2 regions of the Enterobacter asburiae genome follow, and region 1 is predicted to be linked to the other one. Evidence: predicted binding sites of a transcription regulator. Region 1 holds the regulator's gene; the other holds the start of a gene.
The links. Region 1 encodes CRP, which controls carbon source genes, mostly activating them, when cyclic AMP is high. Its sites were predicted from a motif close to ATGTGANNNNNNTCACAT; they were not measured.

Region 1 (10,565 bases):
CTGATCCATGTGAGCTTGATGCGATTGCTGTTAGTCATGTCTGGCCTGTTCAGAAAAGGAAAAGCGCCCAGGGGGCGCTGAGAGCGGGCAGATTTTAGACATTAAAGTGATCCATTCATATCTTTTAAGAGAAATTAGAAGTTAATTGCATGGTTTTGTGTGATCGTGATCACATAAAAAGGTGCGAAAGCCAACCGTTTGCGCGGTTACAACTGTTTCAATTTCGTAAAATTAGGTAAAAGGCTGGTCTCCGTTCATACTGCTCTTTAGAATCAAGCCATTCGCTTTTTATACTGCGCTTTGTTAAGGAATTCTCATGCTCAAATCAACACTGGCGGCTGTTGCAGCTGTGTTTGCTCTTTCTGCCGTTTCCCCTGCTGCGCTGGCAGCCAAAGGGGACCCTCACGTTCTGCTGACCACCTCCGCCGGGAACATTGAGCTAGAACTGAATAGCCAGAAAGCTCCGGTTTCCGTGAAAAACTTCCTCGACTACGTGAACAGTGGTTTCTATAACAACACCACCTTCCACCGCGTGATCCCGGGCTTTATGGTGCAGGGCGGCGGCTTCAACGAGCAGATGCAGCAGAAACAGCCTAACCCGCCAATCAAAAACGAAGCGGACAATGGCCTGCTGAACAAACGCGGCACCATCTCCATGGCGCGTACCGCAGACAAAGATAGCGCGACCAGCCAGTTCTTCCTGAACGTGGCGGATAACGCCTTCCTCGACCACGGTCAGCGCGACTTCGGCTATGCCGTTTTCGGTAAAATCGTGAAAGGGATGGACGTGGCCGACAAGATTTCTCAGGTGCCTACTCACGACGTCGGTCCGTATCAGAATGTGCCGTCAAAACCGGTGGTTATCCTCTCCGCGAAAGTTCTGCCGTAATTCTTCTGAACGCGGGCTTCTCCTGCCCGCGTTCTGTAACCCTCCCTGCGAAAGCGCGTTTTGCTGCTTATACTTGTGGCAAACGGACTATTCAGGGAGGCGTTAAGTGAAAAAGCTCACCGACAAGCAAAAATCCCGTCTCTGGGAACAGCAGCGTAACGTCAATTTACAGGCCAGTTGTCTCCTTGAAAAAGGTAATGGTCCCTCAGAACCCCATATTGAGACGCTGGAGCTTGGGCCTTCCGCGCCCGGGTTGCCCCATCTATGCCTTATTCATCGTCATTTGTACCGCAGCGAGATGAAGCGGGCAGGCGAGCTCCGCACTGAAGATATTTTTAAGGGTGACATTCCTTTCTGCCATTTCGAATACATCGAGAAGATGGGCAACGAGCTGATGGCGGCGCTGGAAGGCGAAAAGTATCTTGTGGGTCTTGATAAAGCGGCGTTTGTTGACCGGGTTAGCCACTATTACTGCGAAATCAACATGCTGCATCCGTTTATGCGCGGCAACGGTATTGCCCAACGCGTTTTCTTCGAGCAGCTGGCGCTCCACGCGGGTTACTCGCTGGACTGGCGCGATATCGATCCCGACCAGTGGGTGGCGGCTAACCGAAGCGGCGCAACGGGAGATTTAACCGCGCTAAACGCTATCTTTGCCAAAGTAGTGAGCGAAGCGCGGGAATCTGAGTAGAATAGGGCGGCATTTTTTTCGGGAGCCGCCATGATTCTGCTGATAGATAACTACGATTCCTTCACCTGGAACCTTTACCAGTATTTTTGTGAACTGGGTGCAGAGGTGGTTGTCCGCCGTAACGACGAGATCGGACTGGACGATATCGGGATGCTGGCTCCGCAGAAAATCGTGATTTCTCCGGGGCCGTGTACGCCGTCGGAATCGGGTATTTCTCTGGATGTTATCCAGCACTATGCCGGCAAGCTGCCGATCTTGGGCGTCTGCCTGGGCCATCAGGCGATTGCCCAGGCGTTTGGTGCTACCATCGTGCGCGCCGCCAAAGTGATGCACGGAAAAACCTCTCCGGTCACACACGCCGGCACCGGGGTATTCACGGGGCTCAATAACCCGTTAACCGTGACGCGCTACCATTCCCTGGTCATTGACCCGCCGACGCTGCCCGACTGCTTTGAGGTGACCGCCTGGAGCGATACGCAGGAGATCATGGGGATTCGTCACCGCGAATGGGACCTCGAAGGCGTGCAGTTCCACCCGGAAAGCATCCTCAGCGAGCAGGGGCACGCGCTGCTGGCGAATTTCCTCAATCGCTGAATATCTGTTGCCTTGTTATGATTTTTTATGCATATTTTGTGATTATATTTTCACAATCACTGTGACATAAAATGGATGGTCATGACATGGCAACTGAACAACCAGCAATTACCCGCGCGACATTTGATGAAGTGATCCTGCCGATTTATGCACCGGCTGAGTTTATCCCGGTGAAGGGAAAGGGCAGCCGCGTCTGGGATCAGCAGGGGAAAGAGTATGTGGATTTCGCGGGCGGTATTGCGGTCACGGCGCTGGGTCATTGCCATCCCGTGCTGGTGGAGGCGCTGAAAACCCAGGGCGAAACCCTGTGGCACACCAGCAACGTGTTCACCAACGAACCGGCGCTGCGCCTGGGCCGCAAGATCATTGATGCGACCTTTGCCGAGCGCGTGCTGTTTATGAACTCCGGCACCGAAGCCAACGAAACCGCTTTTAAGCTGGCGCGCTACTACGCGACAACGCGCCATAGCCCGTACAAAACCAAAATCATCGCCTTCCACAATGCCTTCCACGGACGCTCCTTCTTTACCGTTTCCGTTGGCGGCCAGCCGAAGTATTCCGACGGGTTTGGCCCGAAGCCGGCCGACATCGTCCACGTGCCGTTTAACGATCTGCATGCCGTGAAAGCGGTGATGGACGACCACACCTGCGCCGTTGTTGTCGAGCCGATTCAGGGTGAAGGCGGCGTGACCGCGGCAACCCCGGAATTCCTGAAAGGACTGCGCGCGCTGTGCGACGAACATCAGGCGCTGCTGGTCTTTGATGAAGTACAGTGCGGGATGGGGCGTACCGGCGATCTGTTCGCGTATATGCACTACGGCGTGACGCCGGATATTCTGACCAGCGCTAAAGCGCTCGGCGGTGGTTTCCCGGTGAGTGCGGTACTGACGACGCAGGAGATCGCCTCCGCTTTCCACGTCGGCTCTCACGGCTCTACCTACGGCGGCAACCCGCTGGCGAGCGCCGTGGCGGGCGCCGCATTCGACATTATCAACACGCCGGAGGTGTTGAACGCCGTGAGCGCGAAGCGCGAGCTGTTCGTAAAATACCTGCAAAAGATTGATGAGCAGTACGACGTGTTCAGCGAAATCCGCGGGATGGGGCTGTTGATTGGCGCCGAGCTGAAGCCGCAGTACAAGGGCCGCGCGCGCGACTTCCTGCACGCTGCGGCGCACGAAGGGGTTATGGTACTCAATGCCGGACCGGACGTGATGCGCTTTGCGCCGTCGCTGGTGGTGGAAGACAGGGATATTGAGGACGGGTTAACCCGCTTTGCCGCGGCGGTCGCGAAGATCGTTAAAGGTTAATACTCGGTTCGCTTTAACCGGCGCGTTAACCAAATCCCGTGATGCGGGCGCTGACGCCATGCCACCGACGAAATGGTGTGCATGGTGTTCAGATGCCCGAGAACGCGCTGCAAATGCTGCTCCAGCGTGCTCATTGGCCCGTGGGTTAACGTCTCCGGTGCTTCCAGAATGTTTGAATCTCCCGACTCGCCCGGCGCGTCATACTCCAGACGCTGCTGACACCTCTGCAACGCAATTTCACATGACTGCAAATAGCGCTGCGCCAGATCCGGCGTCAGCATCGTGTGCTCGCGCGCCAGCGTGGTCATGGCGTTAATGTGCTCGACGATAAACTGGCTGTGCGTCACCCAGAGCTTCATGTCTGCCAGATAGTGCGAGTTAAAGCCCGGCTCCTGCATCGCCTGGTTGAGCGAGTTAAACAGGGCGTTGTGCGCCTGGTTGACCTTCATTCGCTGATAGGCCAGCGGCGAGGGCTGCGGGTCGTCGCTCAGGATCAGGCGAATAGCCTGCTGGTCGGCTTCCAGCGCGTCGTGGGCGTTCTGGCGCAGCAGTCCGCTTTGCCACTGCGGCCACAGCCAGACCATGCCGCCAAAGGCAATCAGACAGCCGATTAGGGTATCAATCAGCCTGGCGACAATAAACTGTTCGCCATTGAGCGTGAGCAGCTGCAGGGTATATACCGCCGTCACCGTAAAGCCCACCATCGCCCAGCCGTAATTTTTGCGGATAATCAGGTAGCTCACCAGCGTAACCGCCAGCATGCCTGCCAGGGTATAGCCTTCCGGCACGTGGAAGTGCAGCGTCACGCCCGCGATGATCAGCCCGGCCATCGTTCCGCCAGCCCGATGCAGAATACGCACCCGCGTGGCGCCGTAGCCGTTCTGGGTGACAAACAGCACGGTCATTAAGATCCAGTAGGGTTTCGGCAGGTGCAGCGCCATACCCATCAGGCTGGCGGTACTGAGCATCACGCTAATCCTTGCGGCGTTGCGCAGGGCGGACGATTTAAGAGAAAGATAGCTTTTGAGCGCGGGCAATAGCGGAAGCCGTTTCTGCTTATCCGCCATCAGGTCGCGGGGATAAAGCGGGCGCTGCGTGCGCAACACGCGGGCGATACGGCTGAAGTGCCAGGCGGCAAACTGGCCGACGGGGTTATCCGGATGCTGACGGGCGATTTTCTCCAGCGCGCCCAGCTGCTTATCCATGTTAAAGCGCGTCGGGTAGCGGTGATAGAGAATATCATCGGCCAGCACCCGCAGGCGTGCGGACACGGTCTGCGCGTTCCAGCGGATCACCGCTTCGGCGTGGCTGCGCTCGACCAGCTTTTGCACCTCCTGCGGGTGGTGAAGGCTAACGGAGATATGCTCCTGCAGATCCAGCCCGACCTGGAAGGTGCGCAGCAGCCGCTTGTATTCGTGGTTCTTGTTGGCGGCGAGCATATGCAGCTGCTGATAGCACTGGCTTATGAGATCCACCACCTTCTGCTGGCGCGTCAGCAGCGGCGGTAAGGATTTTTCCGGATCGGTATGCTGGGTGAGCAGGGTGTATTTGGCCTCGCAGTAATCCGCAAGCTGCACATAGAGCAGGCTCAGGGATTCACGCAGCGGCTGTTCGCGCCACAGCCAGAACCAAAACCAGTTAAACAGCCCGTACCATAATGTCCCCAGGGCGTAAATCAGCAGTGGCTCCCACACCGGCATATTCCCTGCAAGGCTCAGCGTGAAAATGGCCGCAATCAGCGAGGCGGGAAGCAGGCGGGCGTGCAGCGAACTGATTTCCGCCGTGACGCCGAGGGTCATCGCCAGCACGGTCAGGATCAGCGGCAGCGGGATATCCCGGGCAAGCAGAAGTTGTACGGCGAGGCTACAGCCGGCAAACAGGCAGCCACCGATAATCAGGCGTTTGAAAAAGCGCTTATGCGGCGTGTCCAGACCGGCGATGTTGCAGCAGGCGGGCACGAGGGAAAACAGCAGGCCTTGCTGAAGATGTCCGAGGATCAGGCCTATGGCCACAGGAAGACACAACACCAGCGTTTGTCGCAGTGCGTAGTTAACTTCCGGGTGATAGATCAGCCTGCGCCACATGGGGAGTAGAGACAAAAACGGCGTGACACCTTGCGATGGCACGCCGTTTAAGCGGAATTAACGCGTTCCGTAAACCACGATGGTTTTACCGTGGGCGGAGATCAGGTTTTGATCTTCCAGCATTTTCAGGATACGGCCCACTGTTTCACGGGAGCAACCGACGATCTGACCAATTTCCTGACGGGTAATTTTAATTTGCATGCCGTCCGGGTGGGTCATGGCGTCTGGCTGTTTCGCCAGGTTCAACAGGGTTTGTGCGATACGGCCGGTAACGTCCAGGAAGGCGAGGTTACCCACTTTCTCTGACGTAACCTGCAGACGGCGCGCCATTTGGGAAGAAAGACGCATCAGGATGTCAGGGTTAACCTGAATCAGCTGACGGAACTTCTTGTAAGAAATTTCAGCCACTTCACATGCTGTCTTTGCACGAACCCAGGCGCTACGTTCCTGGCCCTCTTCAAACAGGCCCAGTTCACCGATGAAATCGCCCTGGTTCAGATAAGAAAGGATCATCTCTTTCCCTTCTTCATCTTTGATCAGCACTGCCACCGAGCCTTTAACGATGTAATACAACGTTTCCGCTTTTTCACCCTGGTGAATCAGCGTGCTCTTTGATGGGTACTTATGAATGTGGCAATGAGACAAGAACCATTCGAGAGTCGGGTCTGTTTGCGGTTTGCCAAGCACCATGCGCTGTTATCCTCTGTTATAAGCTGTCACCAGAGTCATCAGATGCATCCGGACTCTGGGGTTGCAATCGAATTCTTACCCATACCCTGGGAAGTCGGCTACCGTAACGTTTCGCAGCCAGTAAAGTTTGATGTCCTCTGCATACACGTGTAACGTCAATGTATTACTGTAGCATCCTGAGTGTTTTAGCATAGCTTTCGCCGCGTGTCTCCTGGTGTCTCGCTTCAGCATGATGCAGGTCGCCTTCCATTGCGAGAAATGTAACGCACGCGTAATCTGTCACCAAAAATGCAACGTTGGAGTTTAAGAATATGCAAGCGCGCGTGAAATGGGTTGAAGGTTTAACGTTCCTGGGCGAGTCCGCGTCAGGACACCAGATTTTGATGGACGGTAACTCCGGCGATAAAGCACCCAGCCCAATGGAAATGGTGCTGATGGCGGCAGGCGGATGCAGCGCAATTGATGTGGTATCGATTCTGCAAAAAGGACGTCATGACGTGACGGATTGTGAAGTCAAACTCACGTCAGAACGTCGCGAAGAGGCGCCACGCCTGTTCACCCATATTAACCTGCACTTTGTGGTCACCGGTAAAGAGCTGAAAGACGCGGCGGTCTCGCGTGCGGTTGACCTGTCTGCGGAGAAGTACTGCTCGGTGGCGTTAATGCTGGAGAAAGCGGTAAAAATCACGCATTCGTATGAAGTGATCGAGGCGTGATTGATGGGGCATCGTGCGTGTTGATGCCCTCACCCTAACCCTCTCCCACTGGGAGAGGGAACATGCTCACGCGATCTGTTTCCCTTCCATCAGTCGCTCCACCAACGGCGTCATGATGAGCTCCATCGCCAGCCCCATTTTTCCGCCCGGCACCACTAACGTATTCATGTGCGAAATAAAAGAGCCCTGCAGCATGGCCAGCAGCCAGGGGTAATCAATGCCGTCGAGATTGCGGAAATGGATCACTACAAAGCTTTCATCCAGCGACGGGATGCTTTTGGCCGCGAACGGGTTGGAGGTGTCCACCGTCGGCACGCGCTGGAAGTTGATATGGGTGCGGGAGAACTGCGGCGTCAGAAAGTTAATGTAATCCTCCATGGAGCGCACCACGGAGTCCATCACCGCCTCTCGCGAATGGCCGCGCTCGCTCATGTCACGCGTCAGCTTCTGGATCCACTCCAGGTTAACGATAGGGACCACGCCGACCAGCAGATCCACGTGGCGCGCCACGTCGTGTTGAGGGGTGACCACGCCACCGTGAAGTCCTTCGTAAAACAGGACGTCGGTGGGTTCCGGCAGCGGCTGCCACGGGGTAAAGGTTCCCGGCACCTGATTCCAGGGGACGGCTTCATCATAGGTGTGCAGATACTTGCGGGACTGCCCTTTGCCGCTCTTACCGTACTCTATAAAGGTTTGTTCCAGCAGGCCAAAGTCATTGGCTTCCGGGCCGAAGTAGCTGATGTGTTTACCCGAATCGCGCGCCTTACGAATGGCCATGTCCATCTCCGGACGCGTGTAGCGGTGAAAGCTGTCGCCTTCGACCTCCGCCGCACGGAGATTCAGCTGGGCGAAAATCTTGCGAAATGCGAGGCTGGTGGTGGTGGTTCCCGCACCACTCGACCCCGTAACGGCAATAACCGGATGTCTGGCAGACATAGCAACTCCCTGACTGAAAAGGGTGGAAGATCAGCCGTGAAACGCGTTGCGGGGCATGATATTGACCGTCTCATGCAGTTCTGACCACACCAGCACCACGTCGCCGCTTTTCAGCTGGCGCTTAACATCGTTGACCTTTTGCTCAAGCGAGCGTTCCTGTTCACCATAATCGGTGCCTTCGCGTAATACAAAGCTTTCAATCAGATTATCGAGCGTTTCGGGAGCCAGATCCTGCCAGGGAATAATCATTTTGCACCGTCCAGATAAGGGGTCAGCCAGTCAGGAATACGCGCCTCAAGCCACATTTTCGGGCGGCGCAGCGTGCCGCCGATAAACCCGACGTGGCCGCCGTGCTCGGTCAACTGATAGTGAACGTTGTCGGGCAGGAACTCCTGAGCGGGGATCGAGTGATGATCCATAAACGGGTCATCTTTGGCATGAATAATCAGCGTCGGCTGCGTGATCTTGCTTAGCAGCGGCATGGCGCTGCACTGACGATAATAGTCAATCGCATCGGCGAAGCCGTGGATTTTCGCGGTGATCAGATCGTCGAACTCGCGAATACGGCGCACCTTTTTCAGCTGGCGCAGGCTTACCGGCAGGGTATCCGGGTAGGCCTTCAGTTTACGCGCCGCATTGGCCTTCAGCAGGTTGAGCAGGTAGCGCTGATAGACGCGGGAAAAGCCTTTATCCATGTGGTAGCTGCACTGCTCGAGCATAAACGGCGCGGAGACAATGACGGCGGCATCCAGCGGGACGCTTTCACCCTCTTTGGCCAGCAGACAGGCCAGCATATTGCCGCCCAATGAGTAGCCCACCGCGGCGGTTGGCACGGTGCCAAAGTTGTCCCGCAGCCAGTGTAAAAACCACGTGCCGTCTTCGGTTTCACCCGAGTGATAAATGCGTTTCTGACGATTCGGTTCACCGCTGCAGCCGCGAAAATGCATCACCACGCCGAGCCAGCCGCGTGCTTTTGCCGCTTCAATTAGCCCATGCGCATACGGGCTGTGCAGGCTGCCTTCCAGACCGTGAAAGACCACCAGACGCGGTTTATGGCGAGCCTGTTCAGGCGCTTCGCTCCAGGCGAGATCCAGAAAGTCACCGTCTGGCAGGTCAAGCCGTTGCCAGTGCGGGGTGAACTGAACCTTGCGGCGGATCAGTCGCGGCAGCATGGTCTGCAAATGGGGATTCGCCACGCCGCGCATAGGCACGAACTCAGTGCTGTCTTCGGCCGCAATGTCGAAGTCTGATGGTATGATTTGGGTCATAAGCGCGATGCTGATTCTTGTCGGAAATTTACGATACTTTCCGAATTGTACCCCGTTTAAGCTGGATTTCCGAACCCGGTACGGATTCTGTTCTTCAAATGGGGTAAATAGGTCAGTCAGCCTGCAGCATTGCTTCCAGCTGTTCCTGCGCGTCGAGCCACGCCATCTCGCACTCTTCGAGACTGGATTTGGTCTTCGCCTGGGTTTGCAGGCAGTCGGTCAGCTCAGCCTTGCGGCTCTGGTCATACAGGCCGCTATCGCCAAGCTTCTCTTCAACAACAGCAAGCGTGGCGTTGAGTTTTTCCATCTCTTTTTCGAGACGGGTAATCTCTTTACGCAGGGGCTGCGTCTGGGTGCGAAGCTCCGCTTCACGACGCTTCTGGTCTTTACGCGCCTGCGCGCTGTTGGCGTTGTCTTTTGCTGACTCTTCCGGCTGGTTTTCCTGCTTCTGCACGTCCGTCAGCCACTGCTGGTAGTCTTCCAGATCGCCGTCGAACGGTTCAACTTTGCCGCCGTGCACTAAATACAGATCGTCCGTGGTGGAGCGGATCAGGTGACGGTCGTGCGAGACGACAACCAGCGCGCCTTCAAACTCAATCAGCGCTTCGGTCAGCGCCTGGCGCATGTCGAGATCCAGGTGGTTGGTCGGTTCATCAAGCAGCAGCAGGTTCGGGCGCTGCCAGACGATCAGCGCCAGCACCAGACGGGCCTTTTCGCCGCCGGAGAAGCGCTCGGTGTTTTCAGTCACCTTATCGCCCTGGAAGCCGAAGCCGCCGAGATAGTCGCGCAGCTTCTGCTCCATCTCCTGCGGCGCCAGACGCGCGAGATGCTGAATCGGTGATTCATCCGCGCGTAAAAATTCCAGCTGATGCTGGGCGAAGTAACCCAGCTTGATGCCCTTCGCCAGGCCGATTTCACCGCTGACCGGGTTAAGCTCGCCCGCCAGCAGTTTGATCAGCGTCGATTTACCGGCGCCGTTACGCCCCAGCAGGCCAATACGCGAACCCGGCACCAGGTTGAGCTTGATGGAATCGAGAATAATGCGGTCGGCATAGCCCGCGCTGACCTTCTCCATCTTCAGCAGCGGGTTAGGCAGGCTCTCCGGCTCGCGGAAGCTGAAGTGGAACGGGTTATCCACGTGCGCCGGGGCGATCATCTCCATGCGTTCCAGCATCTTGATGCGGCTCTGGGCCTGCTTCGCTTTTGAGGCCTTGGCCTTAAAGCGATCCACGAAGCTCTGCAGGTGCGCCACGCGCTGCTGCTGGCTTTCGTACATGGACTGCTGCTGGGCGAGACGCGTCGCGCGCTGGCGCTCGAAGGAGCTGTAGTTGCCGGTGTACTCGAACATCGTTTGCTGTTCGATATGAATGATTTTATCCACCACCGGGTC
Region 2 (10,565 bases), 2.3 Mb from region 1:
CTATATGCTCGGTACCGCGGCGGGCCCGCACCCGTTCCCGACTATCGTGCGCGAATTCCAGCGCATGATCGGTGAAGAGACCAAAGCGCAGATCCTTGAAAAAGAGGGTCGCCTGCCGGATGCGGTGATCGCCTGCGTCGGCGGCGGGTCTAACGCCATCGGCATGTTCGCAGACTTTATCGACGATACCAGCGTCGGTCTGATTGGCGTCGAGCCAGCCGGTCACGGCATTGAATCGGGTGAACACGGCGCGCCGCTGAAGCATGGCCGCGTGGGGATCTACTTCGGAATGAAATCCCCGATGATGCAAACCGATGAGGGCCAGATTGAAGAGTCTTACTCTATTTCTGCCGGCCTCGACTTCCCGTCCGTCGGACCGCAGCATGCGTTCCTGAACAGTATTGGCCGCGCGGACTATGTCTCCATTACCGATGACGAAGCGCTGGAAGCCTTTAAAACGCTGTGCCGCAGCGAAGGGATCATCCCGGCGCTGGAGTCTTCGCACGCGCTGGCGCATGCGCTGAAAATGATTAAAGAAAACCCGGAAAAAGAACAGCTGCTGGTGGTGAACCTTTCCGGCCGCGGTGACAAAGATATCTTCACCGTTCACGATATTCTGAAAGCACGAGGGGAAATCTGATGGAACGCTACGATAACGTATTTGCAGAGCTGAAATCCCGCCAGGAAGGCGCGTTCGTTCCCTTCGTCACCCTGGGCGATCCGGGCCCGGAACAGTCGCTGAAGATTATCGACACCCTGATTGAAGCCGGCGCCGACGCGCTGGAGCTGGGTATTCCGTTCTCCGATCCGCTGGCGGATGGCCCGACTATCCAGAACGCGACGCTGCGCGCATTTGCCTCCGGCGTGACGCCGACCCAGTGCTTCGAGATGCTGGCGGCGATTCGCCAGAAGCACCCGACCATTCCGATCGGCCTGCTGATGTACGCCAACCTGGTCTTTAACCGCGGTATTGATGAGTTCTATGCCGAGTGCGCGCGCGTGGGCGTCGACTCCGTTCTGGTGGCAGACGTGCCGGTTGAGGAGTCTGCGCCATTCCGTCAGGCGGCGATGCGTCATAACGTCGCCCCGATTTTCATCTGCCCGCCGAACGCCGATGACGCACTGCTGCGCCAGATTGCCTCTTACGGACGCGGGTATACCTACCTGCTCTCCCGCGCGGGCGTGACCGGTGCCGAGAATAAAGCGGCGTTGCCTCTGCATCATCTGGTGGAGAAGCTGGCCGAGTACCATGCCGCGCCTCCGCTACAGGGGTTTGGGATTTCATCCCCGGATCAGGTCACCGCAGCGATTGACGCGAAGGCGGCTGGTGCCATCTCCGGCTCCGCGATTGTGAAGATCATCGAAAAGAACGTGGACAAGCCAGAGCAGATGCTGGCTGAGCTGAAAGCGTTTGTGACCGCAATGAAAGCGGCGACGCATAAAGCATAACCTCTCTACCGTCTGGCTTCCTGCCAGACGGTTCCTCTTCCTGGTTATCACTCTTCATGCTTCTGACGTGCGGGCTGCTATTTAAGAACGCAATTGACAGGCCAGTAATGATGAATGCTTCAATTATGCTTTATTAATAACGTTTCCGGGGCGGACATCGGGACTTACCAATTTGTAAAGTACCGGCAGCATGGACCAAATCAGCTAAAGTACGAACCTGCATTTTATCCATAACCCGACGTCGATGGACCTTCACGGTAATTTCTGATATGCCCAGTTCAGATGCAATTTGTTTGTTTTGCAGGCCGTTAATCGCCAACTCAAAGGTCTGCTTCTCGCGCCGTGTCAATGCCTGATAGTTTTTACAAAGCTCGAATATTCTTTGCTGCTCTAAAAAATTATTGGTCGCTTCGATTAGCACATCTTTCACGACATTGATAAGTTGTTCCGGTTCGACGGGCTTAGTCAAAAAGTCCCGAACGCCTGCTTTCATCGCTTGTACGCAGAGTGGGATAGAGTTGGTCATAGTCAGGATAATTATCGGTATTGTACAGCCACGTTCCTTCAGGGCCTCTATCACATCGAAACCGTTAGTGTCTGAGGTGTTAATTTCAAGTATTAAGCATGAGGGATGATCAACTATGGGGCAGGAGAGAAATTCTTCGGCATTTTTGAAGTCAAAAGTTTGATAACCTATCGCCATTAACAATTTAACCACATACAGCCTATATGCATCATCATCATCGATAACATAAACAACATCTTCCATATCACTCTCTCCTCACCAGTCCTTCGACGTACATAATACGAACGGAGGCGTCCATTCACAAAAAATTTTAGGATTGCCAGCCTCTATGTCTGATATCGTTTAATAACCGGAAGTAACAAAATCAAAGACTAACAATCCGTATGCGAATATTCTAATTTAGCAAAGGCAATTAGCATGAGGATATTCTGAAAAAAAGATACATATAAAAGTCGTTTTTGAGCAGCGGTACTGTTAAAACGCATCCTTCAAGCAAACCCTTTTGTATATATTTGACTCATATCGCGGAAATTATCTTAGCTCTGTCGTTTTAAGATGCAGTTTTTATATCTGCAAGGTGGTTAAGCTGAATAAGAGTGCGTTTTTGGTATTAACGCCGATTCAGGATCCACCCGCACTCCAGCCAGAGTCTCTGTCAGAGCATCGGGTATATCAACGGCTCTTGCTGCTCTGAATTCCGCAGCCGTGCCGAGAATCCAAACGCAGCACGGTTTAATGACTGAGGTCATAAAAAGAGGCGGTATTTTGGAGAAAAGGTTTGGAGAGGTTTTGAGGCAAACGAAAAAGATATATATTCCAGTCCGTTAAATTCACTTACACCTTCTGAGTTCAGAGGCTTATTCATGTCATGGCACGCCTTCAAACAGACTTACCTGGTTAAGTTCTGGTCACCTGTTCCGGCCGTTATCGCGGCAGGCATTCTCTCTACCTACTATTTCGGCATCACCGGCACCTTCTGGGCCGTGACCGGCGAGTTCACCCGCTGGGGTGGTCAATTGCTACAGCTCGCTGGCGTGCATACCGAAGAGTGGGGTTACTTTAAACTCATTCATCTGGACGGCACGCCGCTTACCCGCATCGACGGGATGATGATCATCGGCATGTTCGGCGGCTGTTTCGCGGCGGCGCTGTGGGCAAACAACGTTAAGTTGCGGATGCCCAAAAGCCGGATTCGCATAATGCAGGCGGTGGTCGGCGGTATCATTGCCGGGTTTGGCGCCCGTCTGGCGATGGGCTGTAACCTGGCCGCTTTCTTTACGGGGATTCCTCAGTTTTCGCTTCACGCCTGGTTCTTTGCTGTCGCCACGGCCATCGGCTCTTACTTTGGCGCAAAATTCACCCTGCTGCCGCTGTTCCGCATTCCGGTGAAAATGACAAAAGTCAGCGCAGCATCACCGTTAACCCAGAAGCCAGACCAGGCGCGTCGTCGTTTCCGCCTCGGTATGCTGGTCTTTTTGGCTATGGTCGCCTTGGCGCTTTGCACTGCGATGAATCAGCCCAAACTCGGCCTGGCGATGCTGTTCGGCGTGGGTTTTGGTCTGCTCATTGAACGCGCGCAGATCTGCTTTACCTCCGCGTTTCGCGATATGTGGATCACTGGCCGTACGATGATGGCGAAGGCGATTATCGCCGGGATGGCGGTCAGCGCCATCGGTATCTTCAGCTATGTTCAGCTCGGCGTTGAACCGAAAATCATGTGGGCTGGTCCTAATGCGGTGATTGGCGGCCTGCTGTTTGGCTTCGGGATTGTGCTGGCTGGCGGGTGTGAAACCGGCTGGATGTACCGCGCCGTTGAAGGTCAGGTGCATTACTGGTGGGTGGGCCTGGGAAATGTTATCGGCTCGACGCTCCTGGCATACTTCTGGGACGATCTGTCTCCCGCGCTTGCCACGAGTTGGGACAAGGTCAACCTGCTGAACACCTTCGGCCATCTCGGCGGCCTGCTTGTCACCTACGCCCTGTTGCTGGTCGCTTTTTTACTGGTTGTCGCGCAGGAGAAACGCTTCTTCCGTCGTGCGAGTGTTAAAACAGAAACCCAGGAGAATGCTGCATGAAAGAGATCGTGCCCGATTACCGTCTGGATATGGTCGGTGAACCCTGCCCTTATCCGGCGGTTGCCACGCTTGAAGCCCTACCGCAGCTCAAAAAAGGGGAAATTCTGGAAGTGGTCAGCGACTGTCCGCAGTCCATCAACAACATTCCGCTGGATGCGAAAAACCACGGCTATACGGTGCTGGATATCCAGCAGGATGGCCCGACCATTCGCTATTTGATTCAAAAATGATCGCCCAGGCCTCGCGAGGGGCCTTTATCGCATTGAATTATAAGACATCTTGATCCACGGCAAAAACGCGATTTTTGACTTAAGTAAAATCTCACTTCCCTTTTGAAGGAGGTTTTCGCGGTTTGATGTATTTACGAGCTTTACTGGTTTTCGCCTTATTGATTCCCTTCCATGCGCTGTCCCTGAATTTCTCTTCAACCTTCCTGCGCCTTAATTGTCCGCAAAGAGGACTTGTCGAGGTTATTCTGCACGTTTATGACCATACCCAGGAACGATGGCGCGGTCATTTTGAAACCGGCGCGGGACATAAACGTGCGGGTGATACCGAAATCATCCCGTTTGCCAACGGCGATATTCTCTTTCATTCCCTGTCCAGCGACGCTTTCAGCTATTTATATGATGGGGAAAATATCCTGAGGCACTGCGTAAAGCTTGATGAGCGGCCGGTTTATCCGTCGTTTTGAAGTGAGCAAAGCAAACTGGCCACCCTGTGGCCAGTTTGACGGGGGATCAGAAACGATAACCCGCAGAGAACATAAACACCCACGGATCCAGGCGAGTATTGATACTTTGCTGCTGACCGCCCGCCTTGAAGCGTACGTCCGTATCAATATCCATGTACCAGACCGAGGCGTTAATCAGCCAGTCGCGGTTAATCAGATAATCCAGACCGACCTGCCCCGCCATACCCCACGAATCTTTCAGGCTGAGGTCAGTCAGACCGGCCTCTTTACCGGTATCGTTAAACTTCTCGTCGAAGAAGGTGGTGTAGTTCACACCGGCGCCAATATAAGGACGCACCTTGCTGCTGGCATCGCCAAAGTACCATTGCGCCATCAGCGTTGGCGGCAAGTGGTGAACCGTAGCGATATCACCGGTTGCGCCCAGACCCACGCGATGACGGAACGGCGTTGCAGCCAGAAGCTCAACACCAACGTTTTCCGTCGCCATATAGGTGAACGTTAACCCTAACTGGGTGTTATTACTGACGTTAAAACCGCCCATACCCAGCACGTTATCCGATCCTTCAGTCGGGCGAACCGTAGCCGAACCGGCACGAATAAAGAATTCGCCTGCTTCATGCGCATACGCGCCGCCAGAGAGACTGCTTAATACAAGGGCTGCCACCGCTAATTTTTTCATATCCGCTCCATCGTTGTGGTTTTAATCGCGGATGAGAATATACTCACAAATGAGTAATAAGTGATCTGCTACAGATCACATTAAAACCAGTAACTTAACATTCATTGATCTGGATTAATTTTTTGTTACGCATCCAAAAGCGATAAGTTGTTTCCATGTCAATTTTTGGCATTTCACGGTTACAAAATTTTCCCTTTTCCCCCTCTTGCTCTTCCTCTGGCGGCTGGATAATTTATCGCTCTCACAAGTTGATTTGATGCGTTCTTCTTTAGCAGGTGTGCCATGAGTGATATCAACCCGTGCATGACGTGCGGAGCCTGTTGTGCGTATTTTCGAGTCTCTTTCTACTGGGCCGAAGCCAGCGATGGCGGCGGTACCGTTCCGGTTCATTTCACAGAGCCGCTAACGCCTTTTCTGCGCTGCATGAGCGGCACAAACCAAAAGCAGGTCCGCTGCGTGGCGCTACAGGGTGAGCCCGGGGTCTCTACCCGATGTTCTATCTATGAGCATCGGCCCAGTCCGTGCCGGGAATTTGCCATGTCGGGGGAAGATGGGCAGGTCAACGAAGCCTGCAATCGCGCCCGGGCGCGCGTTGGATTACCGCCGCTTTACAAAGATATGCTTTTCCATACAAGCCTTGATGCTGCCACAGCAGGCGCATCCGGTGTACAATTGCCGGCTAATTAACACCTGCAATACTCAAGGAGAGTGCATGTCTATCACGGCGAAGTCTGTCTACCGTGACACGGGAAACTTTTTCCGCAATCAGTTCATAACCTTTTTACTGATCGCGTTGCTATGTGCCTTTATCACGGTGGTGCTGGGCCATGCCTTCTCACCGAGCGATGAACAGATTGCCAGCCTGAGCCAGGGCGACCACCTTGCCGGAAGCGTGGGGCTGTTTGAACTGGTGCAAAACATGACGCCGGAGCAGCAGCAAATTCTGCTGCGGGCGTCTGCCGCGTCCACGTTCTCAGGCCTGATTGGTAATGCAATTCTGGCGGGCGGCGTTTTGCTGATGATTCAGCTGGTATCGGCGGGTCACCGGGTCAGCGCCTTACGGGCGATTGGTGCCAGTGCGCCAGTCTTACCTAAGCTGTTTATCCTGATCTTTTTAACCACCCTGCTGGTGCAAATGGGGATTATGCTGGTCGTGGTGCCGGGCGTATTACTGGCTATCGTGCTCTCATTTGCGCCTGTGATGGTGGTGCAGGATAAGATGGGGATTTTTACCGCGATGCGCAGCAGCATCAGACTGGCATGGGCGAATATGCGTCTGGTGGCTCCCGCCGTGATCGGCTGGCTGCTCGCCAAAACGCTCCTGCTGTTGTTTGCACCGAATTTCGCGGTATTAACGCCCAATGTTGGCGCGGTAGTGGCGAATACGCTGAGCAATCTGATTTCAGCGGTGCTGCTGGTCTATCTGTTCCGCCTGTATATGTTAATTCGTCAGTAATCCTGAGGCGGGCGGCATCGCTGCCTCCCGCCCCGCTCAGAAGATGGAATCACAGAATGAAGCAGTTACTTGATTTTTTACCGCTCGCGGTCTTTTTCGCTGTCTATAAGTTGTATGACATTTTTGCCGCAACAAAAGCGTTAATTGTCGTGACCGCCGTAGTGCTGATCTATAGCTGGATTCGCTATCGCAAAGTCGAAAAAATGGCGCTTATCACGTTCATTTTAGTGGCGGTGTTCGGTGGATTGACCATTGCCTTGCATGATGTTGAATTTATTAAGTGGAAGGTTACCGTTATTTATGCGTTGTTTGCAGCAGCGTTACTGTTCAGTCAATGGTTCATGAAAAAGCCCCTGATCCAGAGCATGTTAGGTAAAGAACTAACGCTGCCGCAGGTTGTCTGGTCGCGTCTGAATACCGCGTGGGCAATCTTCTTTATACTTTGCGGTCTCGCTAATATCTATATCGCCTTCTGGCTGCCGCAGGATATCTGGGTCAACTTTAAGGTCTTTGGCCTGACCGCGCTGACGCTTATCTTCACGCTGTTAAGCGGCGTATACATCTATCGTCATATGCCCCAGGATGACAACCACTGATTAACGACTGACCAGAACGTCTACGACAGGCGTTCTGGTCTATTCTCTCCGCTGTGAAATCATAGTAGCATCCCGCCTGAAGTCTTCCGTTACGAGTTAAAACAATGACAACAAATAACGCCCCGCAGGGCGAACTGGTTTTACGCACACTGGCAATGCCCGCTGACACCAATGCCAATGGCGATATTTTTGGCGGCTGGCTGATGTCGCAGATGGATATGGGCGGCGCAATTCTGGCAAAAGAGATTGCCCACGGGCGCGTGGTGACTGTGCGAGTGGACGGCATGACCTTCCTGCGCCCGGTTGCGGTGGGAGATGTGGTTTGCTGCTACGCGCGCTGCGTCAAACGCGGCAACACATCTATTTCAATCAACATCGAAGTATGGGTTAAGAAAGTCTCGTCGGAACCCATTGGGCAGCGTTATAAGGCCACCGAAGCGCTGTTTATTTATGTTGCAGTGGATAGCGAGGGTAAACCTCGTCAACTTCCGCAGGCCTGATCGACAGGCAAAAAAAAGCCTCCATCAGGAGGCTTTTTTTATTCCATCTGCGCCCCGCCGTTCAGGCGGAAAACAATATTCACAATCAGTCCGCTGCCCGGTTTTCCGGCTTCATAGCGCCATCTGCGCATCGCCGATTTCACTTCGCGCTCAAACATATTAGAAGGCTGAGCGGACAATATTTCCACGTTATCCACGCGGCCATCGGCAGTGACGTCAAATTTAACCCGTACGCGGCCTTCAATACGTAAGGCCTGCGCTCGCGCCGGATACTGAGGCTGGTTGCGACTCAGCGCGCGCGGGCCCGCCGGGGCACTGACTGTCGGCTTAGGCGCTGTTGCGGTGTTATTCATCACCGGACGCGAAGGCGCCGCATTCTCGACCGTCCGGGTCGCGCGCGGTTCAACCGGACGTTCCTCGCGTTTTGGACGCTCCTCGACCTTATTAACCGGCTTTGGCTTCGGCTTAGGTTTTGGCTTCGGTTCAGGCTTGTGGATCACTACCGGCGCTTCCTTCGGTGGCGCCGGAACAGGCTCGGGCTCTGGCTCTGGTTCAGCCACCGGCTGCGGTGGCGGAGGTGCAACCTGCGGCGGTTCGAGATCCGCTGGCGATACCATCGTCACCGAAATCGGCTGCGCGGGCGCGGGCATTTCAATAACCTGATGAACCGAGGTATACAGCAAACCCGCCACAACAGCACCGTGAATCACGACAGAAAGCAGCGTCGGCCAGGGAAAGCGGCGAGGTAAATCAAGGGTCATCGAAGTCATAATCATCAACGTTAAAAAACCGAACACTGATTTTAAATGCAAATAGCAATCATATTCAATAATACACTTTGTTCTGACGCAACTTTAGCGCATGAGAGGCCAAAAAAGGCGCATTCAGATCAGGGTATTAACATTGTTTTTATTTTACATTGCAGTCGTTTGCCCTTTCACATAACGTAACTGACACTTTTACCGGTTAAGGAGCTTCGCCGTGTTTTACGTGATTTACTCTGAAGATGTTGCTGATTCGCTCGAAAAACGCCAGGCTGTGCGCCCTGCGCATCTGGCACGTTTGCAGCTGCTCCAGGATGAAGGCCGTTTACTGACCGCCGGCCCAATGCCTGCAGTAGACAGCAACGATCCGGGCGCCGCCGGTTTTGCCGGTTCCACCGTAATTGCTGAGTTTGAATCCCAGGAAAGCGCTCAGGCATGGGCTGACGCAGATCCGTATGTCGCAGCAGGTGTGTATGCGAAAGTGACGGTTCGACCGTATAAGAAAGTGTTCTGATACCAAAGCGGCTCCGAAAGGAGCCTTTTTTATAGTAGAGATTACGCGTCTCTGCGCCGGGTAAACTGCTGCTCCGTTATAAGGGTTCCCCACTGATCGCCCTCCCACTCTTTGACGAGCGTAAATCCAAACGATTCGTATAAACGTCGTGCGGCGGTAAGCTTATTGAATGTCCAGAGATGCACGGCAGAGAAACCTAGGCTGTCGCAAAAGCGCATCGCTTCGGTAAGCAGTTTTTTCCCCACCCCGTGTCCCCGGCAGCCATCGTCGAGAATAAACCAGCGCAGATGGGCTTCACCCGGCGCTAAATCCTCGCCGTCTATCGCCACTGACCCCACTATCCTGCCGTTCATCACCGCCAGCCAGATCTGGTTGCATGGGTTATCCAGGCGGTCACTAAATTCTGCAACCCCTGCGGCCACTTTGGCTTCAAAAAAGCGGCCAAAATTGTGCTCGCGCGCGTAATAAACCCCGTGCAACTCCGCGATACGGCCAATCATGCCGGGAATATACCCCTTAACTATCGTGAGTTCGTCGGGGCGCGTGTCGCTGCCCGTCTCACGGCACGCCAGCAGCGCGTTGGCATAAAGGGAGAGCCCCTCAGAAATGGTCTGCTGCTGGGCAGGAGCCAGACTCTTTATTGCTGAGGCCACGCGCTCGTTGCTAAAGGTATTAATTTTACTGACCGTCTCATGACCTTTCGCGGTCAGTCTGAGACTCTTCGCTCTCGCATCTTCAGCTGAAATAACCTCCTCGAGCTCACCCGCGGCAATCAGACGAGCCAGCATCCGGCTAACGCTGGACTTATCCAGCCCCAGCAGCTGCACCAGCTGACTCGCCGTCATCTCTTTGCGTAGGGCTATTTCGACCAGGGTATGGACGGCCGAAGGTGAGTAATTCGTTGAGGCCAGGGTCGAGGCCATAAAGCCTAACTCTCGCACCATCAGGCGCGAGGAACGTCGAATAACACTGACTAGCGGGGTTTCGCTGTGCATGTTGTGCCCTCATCTGTTAGTTGCACTATACAACTAACAGATGAGGGGTTGTCAAACATAATAAAAAAGGCTCCCTCAGGAGCCTTTCAAACCATCAATGTAGCGACGCTAGCCTCGCCGCAAACCCGACAAACAGCAGCCCTATCAGCCCGTTCCCCAGCTTTGCCAGTTTCTTTTTCGTTTTCAGATAACGCGTGACAAACGCGCCGGAGAAGATCAGGAAGCTCATGTACATAAAGCTTATTAACTCCAGCGTCGTCGCGAGGATCAGGAAAGAAGTGCCGGTGCTCTGTGCATTCACGTCAATGAACTGAACG

Region 2: the regulator CRP is predicted to act here: its motif matches at 5,487-5,504, upstream of ompW (outer membrane protein OmpW).

Annotation. Positions count from the first base shown of each region.
Region 1 covers NZ_CP011863.1:3,919,883-3,930,447, forward strand. Annotated here, with positions in the region: gene tsgA (MFS transporter TsgA) at 1-38, opposite strand, end outside; gene ppiA (peptidylprolyl isomerase A) at 317-889, shown strand; gene ACJ69_RS18870 (putative adenosine monophosphate-protein transferase Fic) at 996-1,580, shown strand; gene pabA (aminodeoxychorismate synthase component 2) at 1,611-2,174, shown strand; gene argD (bifunctional acetylornithine/succinyldiaminopimelate transaminase) at 2,261-3,481, shown strand; gene ACJ69_RS18885 (YccS/YhfK family putative transporter) at 3,478-5,565, opposite strand; gene crp (cAMP-activated global transcriptional regulator CRP) at 5,623-6,255, opposite strand; gene ACJ69_RS18895 (OsmC family protein) at 6,567-6,971, shown strand; gene ACJ69_RS18900 (phosphoribulokinase) at 7,038-7,907, opposite strand; gene ACJ69_RS18905 (YheU family protein) at 7,938-8,156, opposite strand; gene ACJ69_RS18910 (hydrolase) at 8,153-9,175, opposite strand; gene ACJ69_RS18915 (ABC transporter ATP-binding protein) at 9,288-10,565, opposite strand, start outside.
Region 2 covers NZ_CP011863.1:1,658,709-1,669,273, forward strand. Annotated here, with positions in the region: gene trpB (tryptophan synthase subunit beta) at 1-640, shown strand, start outside; gene trpA (tryptophan synthase subunit alpha) at 640-1,449, shown strand; gene ACJ69_RS08170 (response regulator transcription factor) at 1,583-2,218, opposite strand; gene yedE (selenium metabolism membrane protein YedE/FdhT) at 2,839-4,050, shown strand; gene yedF (sulfurtransferase-like selenium metabolism protein YedF) at 4,047-4,280, shown strand; gene ACJ69_RS25200 (hypothetical protein) at 4,475-4,645, opposite strand; gene ompW (outer membrane protein OmpW) at 4,791-5,423, opposite strand; gene ACJ69_RS08195 (YkgJ family cysteine cluster protein) at 5,706-6,110, shown strand; gene ACJ69_RS08200 (YciC family protein) at 6,136-6,879, shown strand; gene ACJ69_RS08205 (septation protein A) at 6,936-7,475, shown strand; gene yciA (acyl-CoA thioester hydrolase YciA) at 7,580-7,975, shown strand; gene tonB (TonB system transport protein TonB) at 8,014-8,736, opposite strand; gene ACJ69_RS08220 (YciI family protein) at 8,957-9,253, shown strand; gene ACJ69_RS08225 (bifunctional helix-turn-helix transcriptional regulator/GNAT family N-acetyltransferase) at 9,295-10,248, opposite strand; gene leuE (leucine efflux protein LeuE) at 10,343-10,565, opposite strand, start outside.